Linked DNA regions of Prochlorococcus marinus CUG1415. Each later gene encodes a partner of the first gene's protein in a complex. Links are inferred from orthologs where the notes say so. Each region holds a gene or a part of one and is shown in the gene's direction. Other genes may lie near its edges.

What was found.
Region 2: the proteins of HA143_RS01590 (region 1) and nuoH are in contact, whole or in part, in a crystal structure (PDB 6Y11), measured with the Thermus thermophilus proteins. The link is inferred for Prochlorococcus marinus CUG1415 from one-to-one orthologs. Residues at the interface, in WP_096411117.1 of Thermus thermophilus: Arg16, Glu17, Gly18, Leu24, Leu27, Val28, Trp30, Gly31, Arg32, Asn34, Ser35, Trp37, Thr54, Asp55, Ala56, Asp59, Ala61, Arg62, Phe63, Gly64, Glu66, Val67, Phe68, Arg69, Ala70, Ser71, Arg73, Gln74, Ala75, Asp76; in WP_096411122.1 of Thermus thermophilus: Arg36, Val44, Arg45, Met46, Gly47, Pro48, Asn49, Arg50, Val51, Leu57, Gln58, Ala61, Asp62, Ile64, Lys65, Ile67, Phe68, Lys69, Glu70, Ile72, Val74, Glu223, Ala224, Glu225, His233, Thr234, Glu235, Tyr236, Ser237, Trp241.

The regions. Positions count from the first base shown.
Region 1 is NZ_JAAORL010000001.1:286,417-295,168, reverse strand. The notes cover bases 1-2,883. They hold HA143_RS01590 (NADH dehydrogenase subunit K), read left to right. Parts: upstream 1-1,008; coding sequence 1,009-1,758; downstream 1,759-2,883. Other genes in these bases: HA143_RS01580 (gluconeogenesis factor YvcK family protein), read right to left, coding at 2,285-2,883; HA143_RS01585 (NAD(P)H-quinone oxidoreductase subunit J), read left to right, coding at 1,758-2,288; HA143_RS01595 (NAD(P)H-quinone oxidoreductase subunit 3), read left to right, coding at 656-1,018; HA143_RS01600 (rubredoxin), read right to left, coding at 151-579; HA143_RS01605 (photosynthesis system II assembly factor Ycf48), read right to left, coding at 1-141. Also shown: more of HA143_RS01580, read right to left, coding at 2,884-3,670; HA143_RS01575 (ABC transporter ATP-binding protein), read left to right, coding at 3,869-4,591; HA143_RS01570 (MlaD family protein), read left to right, coding at 4,597-5,442; bchD (magnesium chelatase ATPase subunit D), read right to left, coding at 5,450-7,627; folK (2-amino-4-hydroxy-6-hydroxymethyldihydropteridine diphosphokinase), read left to right, coding at 7,676-8,242; HA143_RS01555 (NUDIX hydrolase), read left to right, coding at 8,290-8,752. UniProt on the Escherichia coli protein: NDH-1 shuttles electrons from NADH, via FMN and iron-sulfur (Fe-S) centers, to quinones in the respiratory chain. The immediate electron acceptor for the enzyme in this species is ubiquinone.
Region 2 is NZ_JAAORL010000001.1:164,166-170,536, reverse strand. Bases 3,390-6,294 are described here. They hold nuoH (NADH-quinone oxidoreductase subunit NuoH), read left to right. Parts: upstream 3,390-4,235; coding sequence 4,236-5,354; downstream 5,355-6,294. Other genes in these bases: HA143_RS00900 (NADH-quinone oxidoreductase subunit J), read left to right, coding at 6,063-6,294; ndhI (NAD(P)H-quinone oxidoreductase subunit I), read left to right, coding at 5,423-6,049; HA143_RS00915 (citrate synthase), read left to right, coding at 3,390-4,160. Also shown: trpB (tryptophan synthase subunit beta), read left to right, coding at 1-989; HA143_RS00925 (rhodanese-like domain-containing protein), read right to left, coding at 990-1,340; HA143_RS00920 (hypothetical protein), read left to right, coding at 1,430-2,890; more of HA143_RS00915, read left to right, coding at 3,015-3,389; more of HA143_RS00900, read left to right, coding at 6,295-6,371. UniProt on the Escherichia coli protein: NDH-1 shuttles electrons from NADH, via FMN and iron-sulfur (Fe-S) centers, to quinones in the respiratory chain. The immediate electron acceptor for the enzyme in this species is believed to be ubiquinone.

The DNA.
Region 1 (8,752 bases):
ATTTGCCTGGTCTTCAAATTGAATTGTTTTCCAAGGGCTGCTATCGTTCACCTTTACTCCTGTAGAGGAACAACTGCTCAAGACAAAACAAAGGAGTAAAGATAAAAGAAGATTAGGAATACTGGTAAGAAATTTTTTCATTTTATTATTTTAATGCAAAGAGTATAAAGAAAGGAAACATGCAGCTGCAAATGCTAAACCTCCAAAAATTAATATATTTTTTTGGCCAGGAGGTAGGCTATTGAAACCAAATCCGTAAGTTAAATTTTCTTCAAAACCACTAGGTTTAGATTTTGGACCTATATCTTTATAAAAGTTCTTACCCGCTCTGCAAACGGGACAAACGAATGTATTACCATCTAATTCTGAGAAAGGCGTATTTTTAGGTATATTTAATTTTTTATTTCCTTCAGATGGATCATAAATGTATCCACAACTTCTACATTCGAATCTATTTTGTTCTAGATTAATGTAAGGTTGTTCAACATTTACTCCTGAAGAGTTTTCTGAAAGATTTTCTTTCTGAAAGTTTTCAACTATTTTGTTTTCCTCAGAGGCTGGTTGAATGTTTTCACTCACGGTTTATTATTGTTCTTTAAGAACTTTAAAAGATTTTGCTTAATTAAGCGACTCTTATTCAAAATTATTTTTTAATATGTTTCTATTAACTGGCTATGAATATTTTTTAGGCTTTCTATTAATTGCTGCTGCTGTTCCAATATTAGCTCTTGTTACTAATCTCATTGTTGCACCTAAAGGTAGAACTGGTGAAAGAAAACTAACATATGAATCGGGAATGGAGCCTATTGGAGGAGCATGGATTCAATTTAATATTCGTTATTACATGTTCGCCTTAGTTTTCGTTATATTTGATGTGGAGACAGTATTCCTTTATCCTTGGGCTGTTGCCTTTAATAGATTAGGCTTATTAGCTTTTATTGAGGCTTTGATATTCATTGCAATACTAGTAATTGCTCTGGCTTACGCATGGAGAAAAGGTGCTTTAGAATGGAGTTAAAAAAATTGAACCCACAATTATCCCCAAAAGCAATTAGAGACATCAGAGAAGGCACTTGTAACCCTCTTGGTGAGCCACAAGTTACCACAGATTTAAGTGAAAATATTATCCTAACAAGTTTAGACGATCTTCATAATTGGGCTAGACTAAGTAGTCTTTGGCCTCTCCTATATGGCACAGCCTGTTGTTTTATTGAATTTGCTGCCCTAATTGGATCTAGATTTGATTTTGATAGGTTTGGATTAGTACCAAGAAGCTCGCCAAGACAAGCAGATTTATTAATAGTTGCAGGTACAGTAACTATGAAGATGGCTCCCGCCCTAGTAAGACTTTATGAGCAGATGCCTGAGCCAAAATATGTGATTGCAATGGGTGCTTGTACAATCACAGGAGGGATGTTTAGCGCAGATTCTACTACTGCTGTCAGAGGAGTTGATAAATTGATCCCTGTTGATTTATACCTTCCAGGATGTCCACCAAGGCCAGAAGCAATCTTTGATGCTGTAATAAAATTAAGAAAAAAAGTTGGTAATGAATCAATTTTAGAGAGAACAAAAACAGAGCAAACCCACAGGTACATTACATCTGATCATGAAATGAATCTTGTTTTCTCTGAAAATACTGGTGAATATCTAAACAAAATCTCAACGAATGTTATCCCTTCCTCCCAAAAAGAAAAAATAACTGAATTACCTGAGATCACCTCAAAACCAGAAATTATCAATATTAAAGAGGATTAATGGAACAAGACGGTTTAGCCAAATCATCTGATACCTCAATAGAAAAAGAGGGATTTGTAAGTCAAAATTTATCTAAAGATGGAATTCCAAATCAATCATTAGCTAATGATCATATAGGAATAGAAAATATTTCTGTTGAACCTAGAAAATTATATGAAGCAGTATCTGCTTTAAAAAATTACGGTTTCAACTATCTCCAATGTCAAGGTGGCTACGATGAGGGTCCAGGCAAAAATCTTGTTAGTTTTTATCATTTTATAACTGTTGATGACTTACAAAAAATCGAAAAGATTAAAGAGGTTAGATTAAAAGTTTTCTTAAAAAGAGATTCTGATTTATCAATACCTAGTTTGTATAAAATTTTTAAAGGGAGTGATTGGCAAGAAAGAGAAACATATGACATGTATGGAATAAATTTTATTGATCATCCAAATCCAAAAAGACTTTTAATGCCTGAAGACTGGAGAGGGTGGCCATTGCGAAAAGACTATATCCAACCAGATTTCTATGAACTTCAAGATGCTTATTAGTTTAGTTTCTTTAATTTGCGGTATATAAACATAACTGCTCTTGCTAGTCTTCTCGGATCATGTCTAAGAGTAGGAGTTATTCTTCTTGAATATAATGGTGCCTGCAAAACATAATAACCCTCAGATAATAATTTTTCTTTATTACATTTAACAGGTTCTGCCCCTCTACTTTCGTAATAATCTACAAGTGGAGACTTTTCAAATTGGATCTGCGATAAGATTGCGTTAAAAATTCGAGTATTAACTCCAAAATTTGATAATTGTTTTTCTATTGATTTAATATGTTGGTAAACATCAAGCCCATCTGTTTCTCCAGGCTGAGTCATCAAATTACTGATGTAAATTTTGGGAGCATTACTTTGCAATAAAGCATCTACTATCTCTGGTACTAATAAGTTAGGTAATAAAGAAGTGTATAAACTACCTGGCCCAAGAACAATCAACTCAGCGTCTTTAATAGATTCTAGAGCGCTAGGGAGAGCAGAAGGATTTTCTGGTAGGTAACCAATCCTTGAAATTAATTTTCGAGATTTGCTGATTTTGCTTTCCCCAAAAATTTTTTCACCATCCTCTAATTCGGCCCATAACATAACATCAATATTTGTTGCAGGCAAAACTTGACCTTGTACCGCCAAAACCTTGCTAGAGGCTTGAACTGCTTTTTCTAAACTACCTGTAATTGTTGTTAACGCTGACAAAAATAGATTTCCAAAACTATGTCCCTCAAGACCACTTCCTCCCGAAAATCTATATTGAAACAATCTAGTTAAAATAGGTTCTTCGTTTGATAAGGCAGCCAAACAATTTCTAATATCTCCTGGAGGTTGCACACCTAATTGTTTTCTAAGAATTCCACTACTTCCACCATCATCGGATACAGTTACTATTGCAGTAATATTACTGCTGTAATTTTTTAAGCCTTTCAATAAAGTAGATAAGCCTGTACCTCCACCAATTGCAACAATATTAGGACCTCTGTTTAATTTACTCTTAACTCTTAATGCATCAACTAAAACTGTATTTTTTTCAGGAACAAGCGCTTTTTGAATAGAATTAATACTTCTATTTTGTCCAATCCCTATTAATAAAAGTCCAATAAGAAAAATCAATGGTCCCAAAAATGAAACAGGCAAGAAACTAGTTAAACCTGTCATTAACCAAAAAAATGTTTCAATAAGCCAATAAAGTGGTCTCAAGTTTGTCCAAATTGCCAGCCCTAATAATGTAGTCAAAAATCCTATCGCAGATGTAACCAGCCATCTTTTTATTACCAGTCCTGGTAAAAGCCAACTCAAAATTCTTAAAATTTTGTTTAAAAAGGCAAAATTAGACTTTTTAAAATTTCTATAATATCTTCTAACTCTTTTTTTACGCTTATTCATTTAAAACCTCTTAAATTATTTTTTCTCAAATTTAAAAACTATATAGATATATTATAAATCAAATTCATACATCCTTTTTTATTGCAAAAAATAGGCAAAATATAATTGAAGATAACTTTTTCTTTAATTTAGGTTTTGACAGAATCAAAGCATGTAGTTGAGACAAAAAACCTCTCGATAAGCTGGGGGGTGGTTAATGTGCTTAATCAACTAAATTTTGAACTTAATGATGGAGAAAAATTAGCTATTGTTGGCCCCTCAGGTTCTGGCAAATCAACTATCTTAAAAATATTAGCAGGACTGATTTTACCTACTAAAGGAGAATTAAGAATATTTGGTGAGAAACAAACATATTTGAGATTAGATCAAAATAATCCTCCTGATGTAAGACTAGTTTTTCAGAACCCAGCATTATTAGGATCTTTAACTATTGAAGAAAATGTAGGTTTTCTCCTTAAAAGAAATAAAGACCTATCTAAAAAGTTAATCCATGAGATCGTATGTGAATGTTTAGCTGAGGTAGGATTATTTAATGTTGAGAATAAACTTCCAAATGAATTAAGTGGAGGCATGCAAAAAAGAGTGAGTTTTGCTAGAGCGTTAATTACGGATCAAACTCTTAATACAAATACTAAACCCTTATTACTTTTTGATGAACCAACTGCAGGTCTTGATCCAATTGCCTCATCAAGAATTGAAGATTTAATTAATAAGACAAATGATAAAGCAAACGGATCATCTATTGTGGTTAGCCATGTTCTTAGTACTATAGAAAGGACTGCAGATAAAGTTTTAATGCTTTACGGAGGCAAGTTTAGATGGGGAGGTTCGATTGATGAATTTAAAGAAAGTAATGATCCGTATGTATTTCAATTTAAGCACGGGAAACTTGATGGTCCAATGCAACCCAAAGACATTTAGAAATTATGCGTAGAAGCTTACGAGATTCGATTGTTGGTTTTTCCTTATTAGGAGGAATTTTAATATTCACATTTTTTTCTTTTTGGCTAAGAGGAATAAGATTAAATTCAAAAAATTGGCACCTCTTTGCTGAATTTAACAACGCAAGCGGTTTATCAAAAAAGTCTCCAGTTACTTACAGAGGAATTTTAGTAGGATCAATAGAAGATATCTTATTTACTAATGAATCAATTAAAGCCAAAATAGTTTTAAATAATCCAGACATTATTCTTCCTAGGCCAGCATTTGCAAAGGTAGTAACGAATTCTTTCCTAGGAGGAGATGTGCAAGTCGCTTTAGAGACTAGTGAAAAATCACTACCTAAAAATATTGCAAAACCAACAGCTGAAAATTGCAATACCAAATTAATTATTTGTCAGGGAGATATTATCACCGGGAAACCACTATCAAGTCTTTCAAACATAACTAATAGAATAAGTCAACTTTTAAAAGAATCAAATCAAGAAAACTTAATTGAAAACATAGTAAACTCAATCGAACAATTTGATCAAACACAAGAAAACCTTGATGAATTAATTTATTTATCGAAACAAGAAATCAAAAGAGTTGAACCTTTAATAAAAGAAATTACAATTGCTGCTAATCATTTGAATAACATTTTGTCTACTATCGATGACAAAGAAACCCTGAATGACATTAAATTGACAATTAATTCTGCAAGATCTATCTCCAGCAAAATAGATGATATGAGTGATGATTTTGAAAAATTAACGAAAGATAAAGAATTCACGAAATCCATAAGAGATTTAACTATTGGGCTTTCAAAATTCCTTAACGAAATTTATCCATAAGTAATCTCTAGAATTCATTTATAGCATTTAAAGCCATAGCTGCGATTGCTTTATCTGTAGCTTTTGGAAGTTGGACATATTTCCCATTAGCTGCCTCTGCTAATTCTTTACCAAAGCCACTTGCAATAAATTTTCTCTCTGTATCAATTATTAAGAGTTTTATACCAAGCATGGGATATTTTGCAGCTATATCAAGAACCTCTTGCTTTAAATTGACATTTTCATTTTCATTATCTTTTTCTTCAACCTCATTGTGTCCAAGAGATAATCCTAATGGTACATTTCCTCTTCCATCAGTAATTCCAACAACAATAACTTGCCCTATATCTCCTGTGGAAAGAGCATTTTTTGCTACTTTCGCTGATTGTGTTAGTCCATGAGCTAAAGGCGATCCACCACCGCAAGGCATTGTTTCTAACCTTCTTTTTGCTGCAGTTATAGATCTTGTTGGTGGCAAAAGAACTTCTGCCTGATTACCTCTAAAAGGAATAAGAGCTACTTCATCTCTATTCTCATATGCCTCAGTTAAAAGTCTTATTACTGCGCCTTTAGCACTTTGCATTCTATTAAGAGCCATAGAGCCACTAGCGTCCACGAGAAAAATAACTAAAGCACCCGCCTTCTTTTGAAGAAGCTTTGCCCTAAAATCATTTTCTTCAATAATGATCGATTTATTGGGATTCCTTAATCTTCTTGATTTTTGATATGGAGCTGCAGCTCGAAGAGTTGCATCTACCGCAATTCTTTTTACTTTACCTCTTGGAATAATAGGTTTTACATATCTTCCTCTACTATCACTAAATATCACAGATCTACTTCCACTATTTCCTGCTTTAGCTTTAGCTGATGAAAAAAGTAATAAATCAGGATCAACCATACATGCTTCGGGATCTAATATAAATTCTTCTGGTATTTCGGGAGTAGATTCTTCTTCTCCATCAGAATTATCTTCTTCTTGTTCTTGCTCTTGATTATCATCATTTTCATTAGCCTCAGGTTCAGATTCATCATTATTTGATTGAGGCGGGGGTGGCGGGTTCTGATCCTCTGGAGGCGGGGGTTCAATCTCATCATCTTCAGGTGGTATTTGCATTGCACGTGGAAGGATAACTAATCTTACTGCGACTTTTAGATCCTCAGAATTTACATTCTCATCGCCTCGAAGAGCTGCATTCGCTTTAGCTACTTTTACTGCAAACAATTCTGATCTATGTCCTTCTACTCCTCCTCTAAGAGCTTCATTCACTAAATAGGTTATTTGCTCTTTTGTTATCTTCACATCCTTTAACCATTGCCTTGCCAAAATTAATTGAGTGGATAAATTATCAGATTCTTCGGACCATTTTTCTGAAAATTTAATATTATTTTCCGCATGTGATAAAACAGATTTTGTTATTTCAACTCTTTGAGTATTATCAATAGATTGATTGGCGGAAAGCACAATTGCAAAACGATCTAAAACATGATCTCTTAAAGCGCCTTCTTCAGGGTTATAAGTTGCTATTAAAAGGGATTTACAAGGATGAGAAAGACTCAAACCATCTCTTTCAATATTATTTTGCTCTCTTCCTATAGCTTCAAGAATTAAATTTACAATTCCATCATCCAATAAATTTATATCGTCTACATAAAGAACACCTCTATGAGCTTCCGCCAAAATTCCAGGCTGAAAAACTTGTTCACCCGTATTTAATGAGGCAGCAACATCAATTGATCCAACAAGTCTATCTTCAGTAATTCCAATAGGCACTTGAATAAATGGTGCCTCTCTTACTTTTTTAGGAATTTCTTCAATTTGATTCAGGTAATCACTCCCAATTGTGTCCTGTAACAATTTATTAGTATTAATATCCCATTCCTCTGGTCTATTTGGATCTAGGTTTCTTCCAACAGGTCTTAATGAAGTACTAACTTGACTTAACATTCCAATTACTGATTCAGTATCTAATACTTCTATAGGCGGAATCAAATTATGGAGCCCTCTCGCCAATACAGACTTACCAGTACCTCTACCACCAGCAATAATCACTCCACCTAAACTTGGGTCAACGGCACCAAGGAGTAAAGATAATTTCAATAAGCTATGTCCAGTAATAGCAGCCAAAGGAAAAGCTCTAAAAGAATCCTTTGATTTCATTAAATCTTTTATTTCTTCTTTTCCTTTTAATTCTGAATTCAAAATCACTTTAAAAATGTCTGATATAGAATTTATCCAATAACTTTGTTTTTTGTAGTGGAATTATCAAATCTTAATATCAAAAATGGACTATGTATATCCCTTGGAGCAAATATTGATAGTAAATTCGGAAGTCCTTTAGAGTCCTTTTTACTCTGCAAACCAAAATTAGAAGAAATTATAAAAGTTTGGGGAGATGAATCCAATACTAAACACGAAGAAAACAAAAAATCTAAAGCAAGCTTTTTATGGTCTTCAATATATGAGACATCACCGCATGGAGTTGAACATGAACAGCCAAACTATCTTAATACTCTTGTCCTTGTTAAAAGTAACGATTTTCCAAAGCCATCAACAAAAAATGCAAAATTACTCTTAAAAAAGCTAAAGAAATTAGAATATTTTTTTGGAAGAGAAAAAACACCAAGGGGGGAGAAATGGCTATCAAGATGTCTTGATTTAGATATTCTATGGTGGGAAGATTTACATACAATTGATGAGGAATTAGCATTACCTCATCCCAGATTTATGAATCGTAATTTTGTTATTACCCCACTATCTGAGATCTTAAGTAGAAGCCAAAAAATCAATAAATTTGATAACCAAAGATGGTCTATTACTTAATTTACAAAACCAAAAAATAACTGTTAGGCTATTTTTATTTAAAAATTATGGGCAATAAAAAACTTAAAAAAAAATCAATTTTTAAAGAAAAAATATCAGAGTTAAAGTCAAAAAAATTTAGTTTTGAAATTAATAGAATTCAACTACCAAATGGGCATGAAGGTGAATATGGATACATAAAGCATCCTGGTGCTGCTTTAGCTGTACCGATTACAAAAGATAATAAAGTTATAATTCTCCGGCAATATAGATTTGCTGTTGCAAGATATTTATTAGAATTTCCAGCAGGAACATTAGAAATAGGTGAAACACCTATTAATTCAATTAAAAGAGAAATTCAAGAAGAAACTGGATTTAGTGCTGACAAATGGGATGAATTAGGAACTCTTGTCCCAGCTCCTGGTTATGCAGATGAAGAAATTTATTTATTTCTAGCGCGTGATTTAAGCAAACTAAAGTCCGAGGTTAAAGGAGATTTAGATGAAGATATAGAAGTACTTATTTTGGATC
Region 2 (6,371 bases), 130 kb from region 1 along the record:
ACACAACTAAACAAGCAAATGTAAGAATATGGCTTAAAAGAGAAGATTTAAATCATACTGGTGCTCACAAAATTAATAATGCCCTTGGACAAGCTTTATTAGCAATAAGAATGGGTAAGAAAAGAATAATTGCGGAAACTGGAGCAGGTCAACATGGAGTTGCTACGGCTACTGTTTGTGCGAGATTTGGCTTGAAATGTATTATCTATATGGGTGCTGAGGATATAAAAAGGCAATCCCTCAATGTCTTTCGAATGAAACTGCTAGGAGCTGAAGTTAAGGTTGTAAATTCTGGAACTGCAACACTTAAAGATGCCACTAGTGAAGCTATTAGAGATTGGGTTTCTAATGTAGAAACCACTCACTACATTTTAGGATCTGTTGCGGGCCCACACCCTTTCCCAAAGATTGTGAGAGATTTTCATGCAGTTATTGGAGAAGAAACTAAGAAACAATGCCTGGAATCGTTTGGATCTTTACCCGATATTTTACTTGCTTGTGTAGGTGGGGGATCAAATGCAATGGGCCTTTTCCATCCTTTCGTTAAAGAATCATCTGTACGCCTAATTGGAGTTGAAGCCGCAGGAAGCGGAGTTGATACTGATAAACACGCTGCAACTATCACTAAAGGATCAGTTGGAATTTTGCATGGATCCATGAGTCTTCTGTTACAAGATGATAATGGTCAAGTACAAGAGGCCCACTCCATTAGTGCAGGTTTAGATTACCCTGGAGTAGGGCCTGAACATAGCCATTTAAAAGATATAGGTAGAGCAGAATATGGAGCAGTTACAGATCAAGAAGCTCTAGATGCTTTGAGACTTGTTAGTGAACTTGAAGGAATCATACCAGCACTTGAAACCTCCCATGCCTTTGCTTGGTTAGATAAATTATGCCCTACTCTTGAGAAAGATACTCATATAGTTATCAATTGCTCTGGAAGAGGTGACAAAGATGTTAACACTGTTGCATCTTCATTAGAGATTTAATCAATATCTAGGAATTGATGGATCAATATATCTACTCCATCCATCAATACCCTCCTCCAAATTCCATATTTCGCTCACAATATTATTATCTAAGGACCATTGACAAAAGTTATAACTTCTTATTCCTGCATGACAGGTAACAACGATTTCCCTGTCTAATAAACCAGCAAATATTTCTTCAACGTATTCACATGTGACTTTACTAATTGGTATATGTAAAAAGTCTTTTGAGAAACAAGCTATTTCAAGCTCTGACTGTTCTCTTACATCAATTAAGACTGGATTTTCGTTCTCAGAATTAAACCAATCATTGAGACTAGAAGCATTTATAGATTTTGGATAATTTCCCAATTGCAAGGATAAATGATGTGTTATTTACAATTTAATAAATTAAGTTGCATGAGTAAATTTATTGTTAACAATAAAAATAAACATTGATAATGAAAGTTAAAGTAGTAGCAATAATACTATTATTATCTTTATTACTTTTTTTTAGTTTTAAAAAAATTTCTACTAATAAAAATAAGCAGCAAACTACAAATATTGAGCAACTAAATATATTAAACTATTTACCAGAAGATAATAAATTATTATTCATTTCAAATTTCGATATTTCGAATCTTACTAATAATATTGAAAAAGATAAAAATCTAAAAAATCAAGATAAATTGATTTCAATAGAAAATTCTGTATTAGATTACTTAGGTATAGATCTAGGCAACAATAAATTAGAAGATATTTATAATAACGAACTATTAATCTCAACTTCTGAAAATAAAAAAAAGTTTAAAGATGATATTTTAATAGTTTTCAAAATTAAGCCAGAAAAAAACTTAGATGATATATTGCATCTATCTAATAAAATTGATCAGCCTAATGAAATAATTAAAATTAATAGAGAAAATAAACTAAATTATCTTAACTATATTTATCATACTGAGGATGATTATATTATTGCTTCATCCAATAAGAAATTAATTTTAAATTGTTTTCATAATATTGATGCTTTAAAAGATAAAAAATCAAAATATAAAAAAGAAATTTCAGGACTTAAAAACGAGAAAAATATATTATTCGCAGAAAATTTTGGAAAAAGTATATTTTCTAATAATGAAATTTTTCCAGAGAGGAATGAAGACTTTATAGCTACAACATTTCACTTAAAAAATAAACATTTAATTTTAAAATCATATTTACTAAATAATAAAAAAAATCTTGATATTTCTGCTTACGATAACCTAATATATAAAGATAATAGTAATAAAGATAATCCTCAAGTTTCACTTTTTAGTGATTTAAAAAACTTTGAAAAATATCTAAAACCTTTAATAAATGATTTTGAAAACAGTTTTCTTGAAGAGTTTAATCAAAAAGCAGATCAAAATATTTTAATTCTCAATTCCAGTAAAGATTGGCTTATCACATTTGAGAAAGATAATGAAGATCAACTTGATTTAAGTGATATGAAAACACTAAAAGATTTCAACAAATATACATTGAGACAAAATGATGATATTTACTCGATATATTCTAAAGATATTCTTGAAGAAAAAAATGATGTAATAAAACAATTAACTTATGAAAATATCTATTCAGTAGATTCAGCAGGTTTACAAACCATCAGTAATTATTTAATTGATGTTAAAAAACTAGAAGCAATCTCAAAGAAATTTTTTAACCTAAAAAGTAAGAAAGATAAATCTTCTTTTCTTTTTGCAAACGTTGATATCAAAGGGGCAAATTCTAATAAAATTGAATATTTGCCTGATTTGGAAGATCTGAATTTTCTTATTAGAAATATTTTTAAAATATCAAATAATGAATTTCTAGAAATATTAAAACAATCTATTCCTGAAAAAAATCCAATTTTTTATAAAGAAATCAGTTTAAAAATACTTTAATAATTTTATTCAAATAAACTCAAAAAAGAATCAATTTATATTTTCTAGAATTTAATAATTTGTGGTTAATTAAAAATTATTTGACTATCTTTGTTCTATAAGTATTTGATATTGCATTAAGAAATTGGATAACAACAAAATAATTTTAAAACCAGGATTAGAGGGTGTCCCAGTTACTAATTCATCTATCTGTGATATTGACGGCAACAAAGGTCAATTATTGTATCGAGGCTACTCCATAGAAGAACTTTCCAAAAAAAGCAGTTTTTTAGAAACTGCTTATTTATTGATTTGGGGTGAATTACCTACAGCTACTCAACTTAGAGATTTTGAACTAGAAGTTCAGATGCATCGCAGGTTAAGTTTTAGAGTCAGAGATATGATGAAATGTTTCCCTGCGACAGGTCATCCTATGGACGCTCTTCAGTCTAGTGCAGCTTCCTTAGGCCTTTTCTATTCACGTAGAGCAATAGATGATCCTAATTACATCTACAACGCAGTGATAAGACTTATAGCAAAAATACCCACAATGATTGCCGCTTTTCAACTTATTAGAAAAGGACAAGACCCTATTCAACCTCGAGATGATTTAACATACTCCTCAAATTTTCTTTACATGCTTACTGAAAAAGAACAAGATCCGATAGCTGCAAAAGTTTTTGATAGGTGTTTAATTCTACATGCCGAACATAGTTTAAACGCCAGTACATTTAGCGCTAGAGTGACTGCAAGCACTCTTACAGATCCATATGCTGTCATAGCTTCTGCAGTAGGAACTTTGGCTGGCCCGCTTCATGGAGGAGCTAATGAAGATGTGATCGCGATGTTAGAAGAAATCCAAACCCCAGAAAATGCAGCTTCTTTTTTGGATAACGCAATAAAACACAAAAGTAAGATAATGGGCTTTGGTCATAGGGAATATAAAGTCAAAGATCCAAGAGCAATTATTCTTCAAAAACTAGCAGAAGAACTTTTTATTAGATTTGGAGCAGATGAAATGTATGAAGTTGCCAAATCATTAGAAGCAGAAGCAATACCAAGACTTGGCCCAAAGGGTATATTTCCTAACGTAGACTTTTATTCCGGTCTTGTTTATAGGAAACTTGGTATTCCTCGTGATTTATTTACTCCAATTTTTGCCATATCTAGAGTTGCTGGCTGGTTAGCTCATTGGAGAGAGCAACTTGGAGCAAATAGAATTTTTAGACCATCTCAAATCTATACTGGTTCAGCTCCAAGGGAATGGATCAGCTTAGAAAATAGAGAATAATATTTGCAGCTTTTCATAAAAAACACACATATCGTTTGTGAAGAGTTAATGTATTAAGTAAATAACATCAAAATTTTGGAATACGGATTAGATCTCGAATATAGTTTTAATGAATTCTTAAAAGGTTTTGGCATTTCTAGTGAGATCGCGCATATAATTTGGCTCCCTCTACCTATGCTCTTAGTTTTAGTTGCAGCAGTTGTTGGAGTTTTAGTAACAGTTTGGCTTGAAAGAAAGATATCTGCTGCTGCTCAACAAAGAATAGGCCCCGAATATGCAGGAGCACTTGGTGTACTCCAACCAATTGCAGACGGTCTTAAGTTACTGGTCAAAGAGGATATTATTCCGGCTAAAGCAGATGGGATTCTCTTCACTGCAGGACCTATTTTAGTACTTGTCCCAGTGATTCTCTCCTGGCTAATTGTTCCTTTTGGACAAAACCTTCTTATAAGTAACGTTGGTATTGGAATTTTCCTATGGATTGCTTTAAGCAGTATCCAGCCAATTGGACTACTTATGAGCGGATATGCATCAAATAATAAATATTCATTATTAGGGGGATTAAGAGCAGCTGCTCAATCTATAAGTTACGAAATACCTTTAGCTTTATCTGTACTGGCTATTGTCCTAATGACAAATTCTCTAAGTACTATTGACATAGTTAACCAACAAAGTGGGGCTGGAATCCTTAGTTGGAATATTTGGAGACAACCAGTTGGTTTTATAGTCTTTTGGATTTGTGCTCTTGCAGAATGTGAACGACTTCCATTTGACTTGCCCGAAGCTGAAGAAGAATTAGTTGCAGGATATCAAACGGAATATGCAGGAATGAAATTCGCTTTGTTCTACCTTGGTAGCTACATTAATCTAATTCTTTCAGCATTATTGGTATCAATACTTTATTTAGGAGGATGGGGTTTTCCTATTCCCGTTGAATTAATAGCTAATTTACTTAATTTGCCCATTAATACACCATTCATACAAGTTTTCACTGCATCAATAGGAATTGTAATGACTGTTTTAAAAGCATATCTTTTAGTTTTCATTGCAATATTATTACGTTGGACAACCCCTAGAGTAAGAATAGATCAACTGTTAGATCTTGGATGGAAGTTTCTTCTTCCAATTTCTCTTGCTAATCTTTTGATAACTGCAGGATTAAAACTTGCTTTTCCACAATTCTTTGGTGGCTAAATTTGAGTAAATATACTTAAATTAAACATTAATCCACTAAAATAAAATAACTAAGTGAATTTTTCAAAATGAACAATTTCCTTCAACAAGTAAATAGCTATATAAAAGAGGCTTTTAGTGCTGGCAAATACTTATATAATGGCTTATCAGTAACTTTTGACCATCTTCGAAGAAGACCTGTTACTGTCCAATATCCATATGAAAAACTAATACCTTCTGAAAGATATAGAGGAAGGATACATTATGAATTTGATAAATGTATCGCTTGCGAAGTTTGTGTAAGAGTATGTCCCATAAATCTGCCTGTAGTCGACTGGGTTATGAATAAAGAAACAAAAAAAAAGGAACTTAGAAATTATTCAATAGATTTTGGAGTATGTATATTTTGCGGAAATTGTGTTGAATATTGTCCAACTAATTGTCTATCAATGACCGAAGAATATGAATTAGCTACTTTCGACAGACACAATCTTAATTTCGATAATATCGCACTTGGAAGACTCCCTACAAACGTCACAACAGATCCGTCAGTAAAACCACTAAGAGAACTTGCTTATCTCCCAAAAGGAGTAATGGACCCTCATGAAATCCCAGCTTCAGATATTAGAGTTGGTAAATTACCTGAAGAAGTTTATGATTGGATGAAACCAGCCTCCAATGAAAATAAAGATAAAATTTCTAATCCAAACAATTAATTTCCATTAATTTATGTCCATTGCAATAACAACTCAAATTATTTGTTTTACAGTTCTATCTTTAGTTGTTCTGATTGGAGCACTTGGTGTTGTATTGCTCGAAAGTATTGTCTATTCAGCCTTTCTGCTTGGAGGAGTTTTCATGAGTGTTGCAGGATTATATTTACTTTTAAATGCAAGTTTTGTTGCTGCAGCACAAGTTTTAGTTTATGTCGGTGCAGTGAATGTATTAATAATTTTTGCGATAATGTTAGTCAATAAACAAGAAGATTTAAAACCTATCAATGATATTAAATCAAGAAGAATCATATCAACATCGATA